Regions from separate parts of the Streptomyces sp. NPDC093064 genome, predicted to be linked through region 2. Evidence: predicted binding sites of a transcription regulator. Region 2 holds the regulator's gene; each other region holds the start of a gene.
The links. The regulator HspR, encoded in region 2, represses chaperone genes until heat shock. The targets are predictions, from matches to a motif close to TTGAGNNNNNNNNNCTCAA.

Region 1 (4,859 bases), on a different contig from region 2:
TCAGGCAAAAGACCCTAGGCGGCTCCGCCCCTGGTGTCGCGTTCGTCGTCGACGATCTCCGCGTCCACCACCGTGTCCTCGTCGGGCGGTGCCGTCTGCGGTCCGGAGCTCTCCGTGCCGCTCTGCTGTGCCTGGGCGTACATCGCCTGGCCCATCCGCTGGCTGACGGAGGCCAGTTTGTCGATGGCCGTGCGCAGCGCGGGGGTCTCCGCCTGCTGCTCCAGGAGGGCCTTCACCTCGGCGGCGGCGGCCTCGACCTCCGACTTGGTGTCCGCGGGCACGCGGTCTCCGTTGTCGCGGAGGAAGTTCTCCGTCTGGTAGACGAGCTGCTCGGCCTGGTTGCGGGTCTCGGCGGTCTCCCGGCGCTTGCGGTCGTCCTCGGCGTACTCCTCGGCCTCCCGCATCATGCGGTCGATGTCGTCCTTGGGCAGCGCCGAGCCGCCGGTCACGGTCATCTTCTGCTCGCGGCCGGTGGCGAGGTCCTTGGCCGAGACGTGCATGATCCCGTTGGCGTCGATGTCGAAGGCGACCTCGATCTGCGGCACCCCGCGCGGGGCGGGCGGCAGGCCGGTGAGGTCGAAGACGCCGAGCTTCTTGTTGTACGCGGCGATCTCACGTTCACCCTGGTAGACCTGGATGCCGACCGAGGGCTGGTTGTCGGTGGCGGTGGTGAAGATCTCCGAACGCCGGGTCGGGATCGTGGTGTTGCGCTCGATGAGCTTGGTCATGATGCCGCCCTTGGTCTCGATGCCGAGGGACAGCGGGGTGACGTCGAGGAGGAGGACGTCCTTGACGTCGCCGCGGATCACGCCCGCCTGGAGGGCGGCGCCCACGGCCACCACCTCGTCGGGGTTGACGCCCTTGTGCGGGTCCTTGCCGGTCAGCTCCCGCACCAGGTCGGTCACGGCCGGCATCCGGGTGGAGCCGCCGACGAGGATCACGTGGTCGACGGCCGAGAGCTTGATGCCCGCGTCCTTGACGGCCTGGTGGAAGGGCTTGCGGCAGCGGTCCAGCAGATCGGCGGTGAGCTCCTGGAACTGGGCCCGGGTCAGCTTCTCGTCCAGGTGCAGCGGGCCCTCGGCGGAGGCCGTGATGTAGGGCAGGTTGATCGTCGTCTCGGAGGACGACGACAGCTCGATCTTGGCCTTCTCGGCGGCCTCGCGCAGCCGCTGCACCGCCATCTTGTCGTTGCCGAGGTCGATGCCGTACTGGCCCTTGAACCGCTTGACCAGGTGCTCGACGATCCGCTGGTCCCAGTCGTCGCCGCCGAGATGGGTGTCGCCGTTGGTGGCCTTGACCTCGATGACGCCGTCGCCGATCTCCAGCAGGGAGACGTCGAAGGTGCCGCCGCCGAGGTCGAAGACGAGCACGGTCTGCTCCTCGCCCCGGTCCAGGCCGTAGGCGAGCGCGGCGGCCGTCGGCTCGTTGATGATCCTCAGGACCTTCAGGCCGGCGATCTCCCCGGCCTCCTTCGTCGCCTGCCGCTGGGCGTCGTCGAAGTACGCCGGTACGGTGATCACCGCGTCCGTGACGTCCTCGCCGAGGTACGCCTCCGCGTCCCGCTTCAGCTTCTGCAGGACGCGCGCGGACAGCTCCTGCGCCCGGTAGCGGGTGCCGTCGACGGAGCCCTGGTCCGGGAAGCGCCAGTTCGCGTCCCCCATGTGGCGCTTGACCGAGCGTGCGGTGCGCTCCACGTTCGTCACCGCCTGCCGCTTGGCCACCTCGCCGACGAGCACCTCGCCGTTCTTGGCGAACGCCACGACCGACGGCGTGGTGCGCGCGCCCTCGGCGTTGGCGACGACGGTGGGGTCGCCGCCTTCCAGCAGGGCCACCACCGAGTTCGTCGTCCCTAGATCGATCCCGACCGCACGTGCCATCTTCGTCCCCTTCCGGGCGCCTCCTGCTCTCCAGCACAAAACTTGAGTGCGCTGTTGTCAATGCCGCGTACCCGCCGACTACCGCTCTACCCGGGAACACCGATGCCGCGCCCGGGACGAGGGGCGCGGCATCGTCGGACGTGGGCCTCGGCTCAGGCGAGCTTCGCGTCCAGGGTGATCGTCGTACCGGCCAGGGCCTGGCTGACCGGGCAGTTCTTCTTGGCTTCCTCGGCCGCGGCGACGAACGCGTCGTTGTCGATGCCGGGGACCGTGCCCTCGACGCTGAGGTGGATGCCCGTGATGCCCTCGCCCGGCTGGAAGGTGACGTCCGCCTTCGTCCGCAGGGTGGTGGGCGGGGTGCCGGCGCCGGCGAGGCCGTGCGACAGCGCCATGGAGAAGCAGCTGGAGTGGGCGGCTGCGATCAGCTCCTCGGGGCTGGTCTTCCCGTTCGCCTGCTCGGCGCGCGACGGCCACGACACCGGCTGCTGGCCGATGCCGGAGGAGTCGAAGGTGACGACGCCGTTGCCCTCGAGCAGGTTGCCTTCCCAGACGGTGTGAGCGGTGCGCGTGGTTGCCACGGTTGGTTCCATACCTTTCGCCAAGGTTCCCGTTGCCGGGGTTCCGTAACCGCCATCCGATCACATCCGCGCCATGCGCAACCACCGAACAGGCCGCGACCTGCCGTGGAAGGTGTGTGAATCGCCTGCCGGACGGCAGGGGGAGGCCCTACAGTCCGTTCCATGGTCGAACTCTTCCAAGTCCTCGGGGGAATCGCGGGATTTGGTGGGGTCGCTCTCGGTGTCCTGTACCTGCTCTACCGGGACCTCGTGCGCGACATCATCCGCAGGCGGATGTTCCGGACGCTCACGTCGGCGCAGGCGACCGCCCTCTTCGGGGCCGTGGTCGTGCTCGCCTTCGCCGTGGCGATCCTCGGGATCTTCGCCACCCTCGCCGAAAGCACGGGTGTCCGGCAGTTCCTGGTCCTCGTGGGCATGCTGCTGCTGTTCCTGCTGGCGGTGCTGTTCCTCGCGGTGCGCGCGGTCACCGGCCCGGCGGCTCGCGCGAAGGCCGGCGGCGGTGCGGAGCGCAGGCTCACCACCGTGCGCCGGCACGTCGAGAGCGGGGAGGCCGACCAGGCGGAGCGCGCCCTGGAGGCGTCCCGGCTGGACCGCGAGTCGTCCGTGTTCTGGTACTGGAAGGCCAGGATCGCGCTGGTCCGGTCCAACCTCGACGTGGCGTACGGCTATGTCGAGGAGGCGCTGAAGCTGGACGGCCGGGACCCGTACGGCATCGCGCTGAAGATAGAGCTGCTTCTGCTGGCGGGCGACCCCGACCGGCGTGACCGGGCCGCGCGGCTGTCGGTGGAGAGTACCGGCTTGAGCGGTGAACTCGACGCGTGGCTGCGCCAGTTGCGGGCCGAGGGAATGTTCGACGGTGGGGTACGCACCCGCACGGAGTTCGAGACGCGGTGCCCGCTTCCCACCCGCACCACGGAGGATGTCCATGCGGAGTGAGCGGAGCAGGCACAGGGAGCAGCGGAAGGCGGTCCTCTTCCTCCCGTCGGCCACCGTCGCGGGCGCAGGCGCGAGCGGTGAGTCGTACCACGAGCCGGAGGAGGCGCTGCGGGAGGCACTGACCGCCGCGGCCACGGCGGACCTGTTCCCGCTCTCTCCGCCGGCCCGTACGGCGGAGGAGGCCGACGCGCTCCTCGCCCAACACCCGGACGCGGTGCTCCTGATCCACCCCGGCGGTCGGATCCCGCGCGACGCGCGCCCCCGGCCGGGCGGCGCGCTGTGGCAACTCCTGCGCTGCGGAGCCGGACTGCGACTGGGCGAACCGGCCACGGTGGCGGAGGCCGCTCTTCCGGAAGGCTCTTCACACCCGGAGGGTGCCTTTCGCGTGGAGGGTGCCTCGTCGTCGGTGGGGGCGTCGTCCTCGGAGGAGTCGCCGCCCCCGCCGGGTGCCCCGCTTCCGGACGGCGAGGACCGGCTGGCACTGCTGGTGGTGGAGCTGCCCCGGGAAGGCGCTCCGGCCGCGGCCGGGCGGGCGGTACGCGCCGAGCGCGCGCCGCTGTGCCGGGACTTCGCGGTCCGTAGCGGACTGCCGGCCGGGCCGGTGCTCGGGGAGAGCGCCGAGGACTGGGCGGTGGAGCTACGAGGGGCCGTGCGCTGGAGCCTGACGCTGACGGCGATCGTGCACCCCGGGATCACCCCGCCCGCCCCGGACAGCCCGGACGCCCCGCTGTGGGGATGGCTGCGGGCGGGTCGGGAGATCCGGTCGGCGTTCGCCCCGCTCGACGGGCGGTTCTCCCTGTTGGGATCGGGGGCGGCGTCCGAAGGGGAACTCGGCACCGCCTACATCGGCCGTCTGAGCGCTCCGCCTCCGGACGAGGACGACTGGCTCTCCCCCGCCTCACTCGACGGGGAAATCCAAGAGCGCAGGCGGAGCGCCGCGCAACCTCCGCCGGGTTCTCGCGGGCCCGCCGGGCCACCGCCGCCCGCGGACGAGGGCTACGAGTTCCTCCGCCGTCGCGGCCGCCGCGACGCGGTCCCCGAATCCGCGGCGGCCGATCACCTCGGTACCGCCGCGCAACGGCGCACCATCAGCCATGGCGCCCAGCCGGCCGGCCCTCGCCTGCCCCTGTTCCGCCGCACCGGCCGGCCCCTCCCCCACGACGGACTCTTCATCCGCCGCAACAGCGCCTTCGGCACCCGTTCCCCCCTCGGCGTGCGGGATCTCATCGAGCAGGGCGTGATCATCGGGCAGGAGCAGATCCGGTTCGACGACTTCGTGGCGGCCCGCACGGAGCAGGTGCCCGGTCCCCCTCCCGGCCGGGCCGTCGGCGTCAGCCACGGGCTGGCGGCCGCGCAGGGCGAGTTCAGGGCCGACGAGGCGACGACCCACTTCCTGGAGATCACCCTCAAGGCGGGCGAGGCACCCCCCGAGGACGCCCCCGCCGAGTCGCTTCCGGTGAACTTCGTC
Region 2 (4,859 bases):
CCCCGGCTTCGAGGAACACCAGCCGCAGCCTCCGCCGCAGTCCGACGCCGCCTCCGGCACCACCCCCGAGGACGCCGCGCCGGCCGCCGCCCAGGACAAGGGCGCGGCCCCGGCCGGTGACGCGGACCAGTCGGCCGCGTCGACGGCCCAGCTGGACCAGGTGCGCACGGCGCTCGGCGAGCGCACTGCGGACCTGCAACGGCTCCAGGCCGAGTACCAGAACTACCGGCGCCGGGTCGAGCGCGACCGGATCGCGGTACGGGAGGTCGCTGTCGCGAACATCCTGTCCGAGCTCCTGCCCGTGCTCGACGACATCGGCCGCGCGCGGGACCACAGCGAACTGGTGGGCGGTTTCAAGTCCGTCGCCGAGTCGCTGGAGACCGTGGTGGCGAAGCTCGGGCTGCAGCAGTTCGGCAAGGAGGGCGAGCCCTTCGACCCGACGATCCACGAGGCCCTGATGCACTCCTACGCACCGGACGTCACCGAGACGACGTGCGTGGCGATTCTGCAGCCCGGGTATCGGATCGGCGAGCGCACCATCCGCCCCGCGCGGGTGGCGGTGGCCGAGCCCCAGCCCGGCGCGCAGACGGTCAAGTCGGCCGAGGAGTCCGGCACGGCCGAGGCCGCCGAGCAGGGCGAGGACAAGGAGAGCGGTGGCCCGGAGGAGGGCTGACGTAATAACGGACGACGCACGAGAGGAGGGACGTCGGGGATGAGCACCAAGGACTTCATCGAGAAGGACTACTACAAGGTCCTCGGCGTCCCCAAGGACGCCACCGAGGCCGAGATCAAGAAGGCGTACCGGAAGCTCGCCCGCGAGTTCCACCCGGACGCCAACAAGGGCAACGCCAAGGCCGAGGAGCGCTTCAAGGAGATCTCCGAGGCGAACGACGTGCTCGGCGACGCCAAGAAGCGCAAGGAGTACGACGAGGCCCGCACCCTGTTCGGCAACGGCGGCTTCCGCCCCGGGCCGGGCGCCGGCGGCGGCTCCTTCAACTTCGACCTGGGCGACCTCTTCGGAGGCGCCCAGGGCGGGAGCGGCAGCGGCGGCTTCGGCGGCGGAATCGGTGACGTCTTCGGGGGCCTGTTCAACCGGGGCGGCACGGGCACCACGCGCGCCCAGCCCAGGCGCGGCCAGGACATCGAGTCCGAGGTCACGCTGAGCTTCACGGAGGCCATCGAGGGCGCCACGGTGCCGCTGCGCATGTCCAGCCAGCAGCCGTGCAAGGCCTGTTCGGGCACCGGCGACAAGAACGGCACACCGCGGGTGTGCCCGACCTGCGTCGGCACCGGACAGGTGGCGCGCGGCTCGGGCGGCGGGTTCTCGCTGACGGACCCGTGCCCGGACTGCAAGGGCCGCGGACTCATAGCGGAGAACCCCTGCGAGGTCTGCATGGGCTCCGGGCGGGCCAAGTCGTCCCGGACGATGCAGGTCCGCATCCCGGCCGGGGTCAGCGACGGCCAGCGCATCCGGCTGCGTGGCAAGGGCGCCCCGGGTGAGCGCGGCGGACCCGCGGGCGACCTGTACGTGATGGTGCACGTCGGGGAGCATCCGGTCTTCGGCCGCCGGGGCGACAACCTCACCGTCACCGTGCCGGTCACGTTCGCCGAGGCGGCCCTCGGCGGCGAGGTCCGCGTGCCCACCCTGGGCGGTCCTCCGGTGACGCTGAAGCTGCCCCCGGGCACACCGAACGGGCGTACGATGCGGGCCCGCGGCAAGGGCGCGGTCCGCAAGGACGGCAGCCACGGCGACCTCCTGGTCACCGTGGAGGTGAGTGTCCCCAAGGACCTGTCGGGGAAGGCTCGTGACGCGCTTCAGGCGTATCGCGAGGCCACCGCGGGCGAGGACCCGCGGGCCGAGCTGTTCGAGGCCGCGAAGGGAGCATGAGTGTGATGGACGGCCGCCGTCGCAACCCGTACGAACTGACGGAAGACACACCGGTGTACGTCATCTCGGTGGCCGCCCAGCTGTCCGGACTGCACCCGCAGACACTCCGTCAGTACGACCGCCTGGGCCTGGTGTCCCCCGACCGCACCGCCGGCCGAGGGCGCCGCTACTCGGCCCGTGACATCGAACTGCTCCGCCAGGTGCAGCAGTTGTCGCAGGACGAGGGCATCAACCTGGCCGGCATCAAGCGCATCATCGAACTGGAGAACCAGGTCACCGCGCTCCAGTCCCGGATCGCGGAACTCCAGGCGGCGCTGGACGGCGCCGCGGCGGCGATGCGGCAGCGCGAGGCCGCCGTCCACGCCTCCTACCGCCGGGACCTGGTCCCCTACCAGGAGGTCCAGCAGACCAGCGCGCTGGTGGTGTGGCGGCCCAAGCGGCAGCAGCCGGACTGACACGCACCCAGCCGCGGGCGGCGCACGACACACTCGGGCACGAGCGACGACGAGGGGCCGGGAGGCCGTACAGCCTCCCGGCCCCTCGTCGTGCCGCCGCGGCCCGGCTCAGGTGAACGCGTGGGCGCCCACCGGCGCCGACTCGGTCCCGTCCAGCGCACGCCGAACTTGTCCTTCGGCAGGCCCTTGGCGTGTGCGCCCGTGCCCCAGTTCTCGTTGACCGCGCTGTCGCAGTCCGGGCGGTGAGCGCGACGGTCGTGGCCGTGGTACGGCCGGCTGGCTTCATTCGGTCCTCTGGTCGTGACGGGAACGCCGGAGCAAGGCTCCCGTGACCACGACTCGCGTGGCGGGGAGTTGGTTGTACGGATCTTGGCCCGGTGGCGGGCGGCCGTCGAGTGCGGGGTCCGTAAAGGGCGTTTGGAGGCGATTCCGCAAGGTTCCGCAAGGTCTTCACACGCACAGCGGAGCGTTGCGTTGTCATCTCGTTAAGTGGTTCCGCTTGACGCCGGTGGTCGCCTCCGCGTTGGCTTTTCAGTCACCTGGGTCGCAATGCTGCGCCCACGTCCGGAAGGCACCAGAAGTGAGCACCTCGATGCGTCGTATCGCCATAGCCGTGGTCGCGCCCACGCTGACCTTCTCGCTCGCCGCCTGCGGGGCGCTCGGCGGGTCGGGGAGCAGCAGCGACGCGAGCCCGACCAAGGGCAACGACCTGACGGTGGGTCTGCTGCTGCCGGAGACGGCCAACACCCGGTACGAGAAGTTCGACTACCCCATCATCAAGGAGAAGGTCGCCGCCTTGACCCGGCACCAGGGCAAGGTCGAGTACGCCAACGCGGACGCGGACGCGGGCCGGCAGGCCGGCCAGATGCAGCGGATGATCGACAACAAGGTCGACGTCATCCTGCTCGACGCCGTCGACTCGCACGCCATCGCCGACATGGTGCAGAAGGCCAAGGACGCCGCCATCCCGGTCATCGCCTACGACCGGCTCTCCGAGGGCCCGATCGACGCGTACATCTCCTTCGACAACGAACTGGTGGGTGAGGTGCAGGGCCGCTCCCTGCTCGAGGCGCTGGGTTCCGGCGTCGGCACCAACGACAAGATCGTCATGATCAACGGCTCGCCCACCGACCCGAACGCCAAGCAGTTCAAGGACGGCGCGCTCTCCCAGCTCAGACCGAAGTTCGAGATCGACAAGTCCTACGACACCAAGGACTGGAAGCCCGAGAACGCCGAGGCGAACATGGCCCAGGCCATCGCCGCGCTGGGCAAGGACAACATCGTCGCCGTCTACTCCGCCAACGACGGCATGGCGGGCGGCGTCATCAAGGCCCTCAAGGCGGCGGGCGTCACCGACCTGCCGTACATCACCGGCCAGGACGCCGAACTCGACGCCGTGCAGCGGATCGTCACCGGCGAGCAGTACATGAGCGTGTACAAGTCCTACCCGACGGAGGCCCAGACCGCCGCTCAGATGGCGGTCGCCAAGGTCCAGGGCAAGGACATCCAGTTCGACTCCCTCACCCGGGACCGGGTCAGCAGCCCCACCCACAGGAACATTCCGGCCCAGTTGGTCTCCGTGGTCGCCCTGACGAAGAACAACATCAAGGACGCGGTCATCGATGACGACTTCTACAAGGTGACCGACATCTGCACCGCGAAGTACCGGGAGGCCTGCGTGGCGATCGGTCTTCTGAAGTAACTCCCGTGCGGTCGTTACCCGTTCGGGTTCAACAGTCGGTTCCGGACACGTTGCGGTCCGTCAAGTGGAGGTTGGTGCACACCGGTCGAAACCGCTGGTTTTCGGGGGTCGCGCCGGTAGGAGCCGTGTTGCACAGCCGGTCCGCGCCGCGCATAGTTGCGCTGCGGAAGACGCGGAGACCGGGGGTGTGATGAGGCATGACCGGGCACGGGACGGCGGAGCATCCACACGGTGCCGAGCGACTGTGCGAGGCCGGCGAGCACGTGTATTCCCGGGCCGTACGACGGGGCCGGGTGCCGCGCCGGCTCGCCGAGCCAGTGCCCTGCCTGCTTGAACTCGCCCTGCTGCACCCGGACCCCGACGACATGGACTTCCTGGTGCCGACCGCGCCGCAGGAGGTCATGACCCGGCTGCTGCGCGGGATGTACGACGAGGTCAGTGAGAGCCACCGGCGGGTGGGCTCGGTGGTGGCCGCCGTCGAGCGGTACGCCGGGCTGGGCCGTCAGGTGCGCGTGTCCGCCGCGGCCGTGGAGGGCACGGCGATCCGGGTCCTGGACGGCCTGTCCCGCATCCAGGCGGCTATGGACGAGGCGACCGAGGCGTGCACCACCGAGGTGCTGACCGTCCAGCCGGGCGGCATCCGCCGCGAGCACGAGCTGTCCGAGGGGCTGCACCGGGCACTGGCGCTGCGCGGGCGCGGGGTGCGGATGCGGGACCTGTACACGCACGTGGCCCGGCACGGCCAGGGGCTGCTCAACTACCTGGAGCTGATGGGCGACGCGGTCGAGGCGCGCACGCTGGACGAGGTGATCGA
Region 3 (4,859 bases), on a different contig from region 2:
GGACCCAGTGCACCGGCAACTACGGCGGCTTCGCCACCAACAACCCGCTGTGGATAGCCCGTTACGCCTCCGACCCGGGCACCCTGCCGGCCGGCTGGGGCTACTACACCATGTGGCAGTACACGTCGTCCGGCCCGACGGTCGGCGACCACGACAAGTTCAACGGCGCGCTGGACCGCGTACAGGCACTCGCCAACGGCTAGTGCTGTGACCGGGAAGGTTTGCCGGAAAGCTCGCGGCGTCCGGTGCGGTACATCGCAAGGCGGAGCATCACCCGCGTACTGGATGTACTCGGGTGATGCGACAACGCGGCTGGGGGTCCCCCCTGCTCGAAGAGCTTGGGGGAGCCGTGCCGGGCGTCGCGAGCCGGTGAACCTTTCCAGTCGCAGCACTGGCCCCCGACTCCCCGGCCGGGGCAGGGAGTCGCCCCGACCGGGGCCCGGGGCGCCCCCGGCGCAAGCGCGGCGGCCCACACCGGGCGCGCCCCGGAACCCCACGCCCCCCGCCGCCCCGGGGGCGCAACGTCTCGACCGGAGCCGAGGAGGCGGCGGCATCGCCCGGAGCCCCGGGGGTGGCCTGGCCGGGAGTTCGGCCCGGAACCCCGGGGCTCGTCAGCTCAGCCCCTCCCCCGGCGGGGGCACGGCGGTTCGGCCGGGCGCCTGGGCAGGGCGGCGATTCGGCACATCTCGCGCATGGCGATAAAGCCGCAGACCCCGGCGCGGCGATACAGCCGGAGGCCCCGGGCATGGTGCTCGGCGGGAGCCCGGGGGTGTGGCAGTTGGGTCAGCCCCAGCGCGCGCTGGTTCAGCCGAAGTCCACGGGGTGGCGATAGAGCCGGAAACCCGGGGCACGGCCACATGCTCAGAGGCTAGCCGCGCTCGCGGCGCGGGCGACCCGGTCGGGCCTCCCGCGTCGGCCGCGGTGGCCTGCCATCAGGCAACGGCGCCTGGCGGCCGGCAGGCCACGGCGGTGAGCCGAGGTGGGCCGTACTTGCGCCCCAATGAACCGCTCACCGCGCGGCAGCGCTACGCGGCGGCCGGGATCTCCGGTGACGCGCCGTTCGTCGCGGGGGTCAGGGCCAGTTCCAGGACCTGGCGGACGTCGGTGACGGTGTGGACGTCGAGCTTGTCCAGCACCTCCGCCGGTACGTCGTCCAGGTCGGGCTCGTTCCGCTTGGGGATGACCACCGTCGTCACACCCGCGCGATGGGCGGCGAGCAGCTTCTGCTTGACGCCGCCGATGGGCAGGACACGCCCGGTCAGCGAGACCTCGCCGGTCATCGCCACGTCCGTGCGGACCAGGCGGCCGGACAGGAGCGAGGCGAGCGCGGTCGTCATCGTGATGCCCGCGCTCGGACCGTCCTTCGGCACCGCGCCCGCCGGGAAGTGGATGTGCACACCCCGGTCCTTCAGATCGCCCACGGGCAGCTCCAGTTCCGCGCCGTGGCTGCGCAGGAAGCTCAGCGCGATCTGCGCGGACTCCTTCATCACGTCGCCCAGCTGACCGGTCAGGGTCAGCCCGGCCGCGCCCGTCTCCGGGTCCGCCAGGGACGCCTCGACGAAGAGGACGTCGCCGCCGGCCCCGGTGACCGCGAGGCCCGTCGCCACGCCCGGGACGGACGTCCGCCGCTCGGCCGGGTCCTGGGCGGACTCCGGTACGTGGTGCGGACGGCCGATCAGCCCCCGCAGTTCACCGTCCGTGACGGTGAACGGCAGCTCCCGCTCACCCAGTTCGTGCTGCGCCGCGATCTTGCGCAGCAGCCGTGCGATGGACCGCTCCAGGGTGCGCACACCCGCCTCGCGCGTGTACTCGCCGGCGAGCCTGCGCAGCGCGCCCTCCTCGATCGTCACCTCGTCCCGGTGCAGGCCCGTCCGCTCCAGCTGGCGCGGAAGCAGGTGGTCGCGCGCGATGACGACCTTCTCGTCCTCGGTGTAGCCGTCCAGGCGCACGATCTCCATCCGGTCGGCCAGCGCCTCCGGGATCGCCTCCAGGACGTTGGCCGTGGCCAGGAAGACGACGTCGGACAGGTCCAGCTCCACCTCCAGGTAGTGGTCCCGGAAGGTGTGGTTCTGCGCCGGGTCCAGGACTTCGAGCAGGGCCGCGGCCGGGTCCCCGCGGAAGTCGGAACCCACCTTGTCGATCTCGTCCAGCAGGACCACCGGGTTCATCGACCCGGCCTCCTTGACGGCGCGCACGATCCGCCCGGGCAGCGCGCCGACGTACGTACGCCGGTGACCGCGGATCTCGGCCTCGTCGCGGACGCCGCCCAGGGCGACGCGCACGAACTTCCGTCCCATCGCGTGGGCGACGGACTCGCCGAGGCTGGTCTTTCCCACACCGGGCGGCCCGACGAGCGCGAGCACGGCACCGCCGCGCCGCCCGCCGATCACGCCCAGGCCCCGGTCGCCGCGCCGCTTGCGCACCGCCAGGTACTCGGTGATCCGCTCCTTCACGTCCTCCAGACCCGCGTGCTCGGCGTCCAGGACCGCCTTGGCGCCCTGGATGTCGTAAGCGGAAGCACTGTCATCGGTTCGCTCGTTCCACGGCATGTCGAGGATCGTGTCGAGCCAGGTGCGGATCCAGGAGCCCTCGGGGGACGCGTCGGAGGCGCGCTCCAGCTTGTCGACCTCCTTGAGCGCGGCCTCCCGGACCTTCTCGGGCAGGTCGGCGGCCTCGACGCGGGCGCGGTAGTCGTCGGACTCCTCGCCGTCGCTCTCCCCGTTCAGCTCGCGCAGCTCCTTGCGGACGGCCTCCAGCTGGCGCCGCAGCAGGAACTCGCGCTGCTGCTTGTCGACGCCCTCCTGGACGTCCTTGGCGATGGACTCGGCCACGTCCTGCTCGGCGAGGTGGTCGCGCAGTTGCTGGGTGGCGAGCTTGAGACGGGCCACCGGGTCGGCCGTCTCCAGCAGCTCGACCTTCTGCTCGGTGGTCAGGAAGGGCGAGTAGCCGGAGTTGTCGGCGAGCGCGGAGACGTCGTCGATTGCCTGCACGCGGTCGACCACCTGCCAGGCGCCGCGCTTGCGCAGCCAGGCGGTGGCGAGCGCCTTGTACTCCTTCACCAGTTCGGCGACCTGGCCGGGCAGCGGCTCGGGCAGGTTCTCCTCGATCCGGGTCCCCTCGACCCACAGCGCCGCGCCAGGACCGGTGGTCCCGGCGCCGATCCGCACACGTCCGCGGCCGCGGATGAGCGCGCCCGGGTCACCGTCGGCCAGCCGGCCCACCTGCTCGACCGTGCCCAGCACACCGGTCTTGGCGTATGTCCCCTCGATCCGCGGCACCAGCAGCACCCTGGGCTTGCCTGGCTCGTCCCGCGCGGCGGCCTGCGCGGCCTCCACCGCGGCCCGTACCTCGGCGTGGCTCAGGTCGAGCGGAACCACCATCCCGGGCAGTACGACCTCGTCGTCGAGCGGCAGCACGGGCAGGGTGAGCGGTGTGAAGGCAGTGGACTCAGCAGCCATGATCTTCCCTTCGGCAGTCAAGTTGAGCTATGCCGACTCAATGCACGACGCCGGTCGATTGTTCCCCGGCATCTGTTCGCTCTGAGCGATCGGGCATCCACAAACAGCACACACAGGCAGAAAGGAGGGAGAAAGAAAGGAGACAGAGGAGAGAAGGGAGACAGAGGAGAGAAGGGAGAGCAAGGAGAGAGGAAGAGAGGGCAGACAGGACAGGGAGCCGGAAGAGGCTCAGGCCGTCCCGGGCGCGGCACCCGCCTCCGCGAGACGCGTCCGCCGCCAGCGCCGTATCACCGGCCACGTCGCCACGCCGAGCCCCACCGCGATCAGATGGCCGCAGCTCGTCATCGGATCGTCGAACGCGGCCAGGTCCTGAACCAGCATGCCCACGAACAGGGTGAGCAGGGGCCAGCGGAGCCAGGGCGTGAGCAGGCCGGCCAGGGCGCCGAGACTGGCCGCGACGCCGAAGCTGATGCCGTAGTCGAGGCGGTGCGCCGAACTGCCCGGCAGGCGGCCCGTGAGCACCGCGAGCCCGACGGGGACCTCGGTGGCGAGGGTGGCCAGGACGTGCCCGAACAGGAACACGCCGACGGTGCGCAGACCGCCTATCCGGCGTTCCAGCGCGGTGAGGACCAGCAGGAAGCACAGGGAGTACGCCGACACGACGCCGCCCGCGATCCACAGCGCGCTGGCCGGCAGCACCAGCAGGGGCGCCCGCACGAGGTGGGCGACATCCGTGCTGGAGCTCTGCTGCAGGGCGTCCACCACCGCGGGATCGGCGTACCGGGCGACGAGCGAGGTGACGACCAGCAGCGCCGCGTACCCGAAGGTGAAGGGGGTGCCGGTGGGGCTGGGCAGCAGCCGCCAGGGACGCAGACCGCGCAGCCCTCTGAATCCCACGGCGGGCCGCGCCGAGCGGGCCGGTTCCGCGCGCCCGCCTCCCAGGACGGCGCCGTGCGCCCGCTGCTGCGGCATCCCGTACAGCGCCTGCGACACCTGTACCGGAACGTCGGCCACGGCCGTGTCCGCGCCTCCGTCCGCGCCCTCGTCCATGACGGCGTCCGGAGGCAGGGGGCGACCCGAAGGTGCCGGCGGGCCCGAGGGGCCGGCCGTCGCGGTCCGTTCCACGGTGCGGCACTCCTTCCGTCGCGCTCCACACTTCGTGTGCCGGGCGCCCCTGTCCATGACCGACGCCACCCACGCAACAATTCTCAGCAACCTATTAGGTTCCCGGCGACCCCAGCGGGCCCGGCAACCCCGCAGACGGGCGAAGCCCGCGACGCGCTCGCACACGGGTGTCACCCTTAATTCATGTGGCCGTACGGGTCCGTTGGGGCAGGATGACCCCATGACCGGCTCGTACGACGCCCCCGAGGTGCTGGACCGCCGCGAGGGCCCCCACGG

Region 1: a site for HspR is predicted at 1,920-1,938, ahead of dnaK (molecular chaperone DnaK). Genes of this name have one in related genera too.
Region 3: a site for HspR is predicted at 3,481-3,499, ahead of lon (endopeptidase La). Genes of this name have one in related genera too.

Annotation. Positions count from the first base shown of each region.
Region 1 covers NZ_JBIVPK010000018.1:120,534-125,392, forward strand. The annotation lists gene dnaK (molecular chaperone DnaK) at 15-1,877, opposite strand; gene ACIQFZ_RS22580 (OsmC family protein) at 2,030-2,455, opposite strand; gene ACIQFZ_RS22585 (tetratricopeptide repeat protein) at 2,618-3,391, shown strand; gene ACIQFZ_RS22590 (VWA domain-containing protein) at 3,381-4,859, shown strand, end outside.
Region 2 covers NZ_JBIVPK010000014.1:50,421-55,279, forward strand. The annotation lists gene grpE (nucleotide exchange factor GrpE) at 1-673, shown strand, start outside; gene dnaJ (molecular chaperone DnaJ) at 713-1,888, shown strand; gene ACIQFZ_RS18925 (heat shock protein transcriptional repressor HspR) at 1,894-2,343, shown strand; gene ACIQFZ_RS18930 (sugar ABC transporter substrate-binding protein) at 2,936-4,045, shown strand; gene ACIQFZ_RS18935 (helix-turn-helix transcriptional regulator) at 4,243-4,859, shown strand, end outside.
Region 3 covers NZ_JBIVPK010000001.1:587,727-592,585, reverse strand. The annotation lists gene ACIQFZ_RS02655 (lysozyme) at 1-203, shown strand, start outside; gene lon (endopeptidase La) at 1,026-3,458, opposite strand; gene ACIQFZ_RS02645 (rhomboid-like protein) at 3,687-4,583, opposite strand; gene ACIQFZ_RS02640 (spermidine synthase) at 4,804-4,859, shown strand, end outside.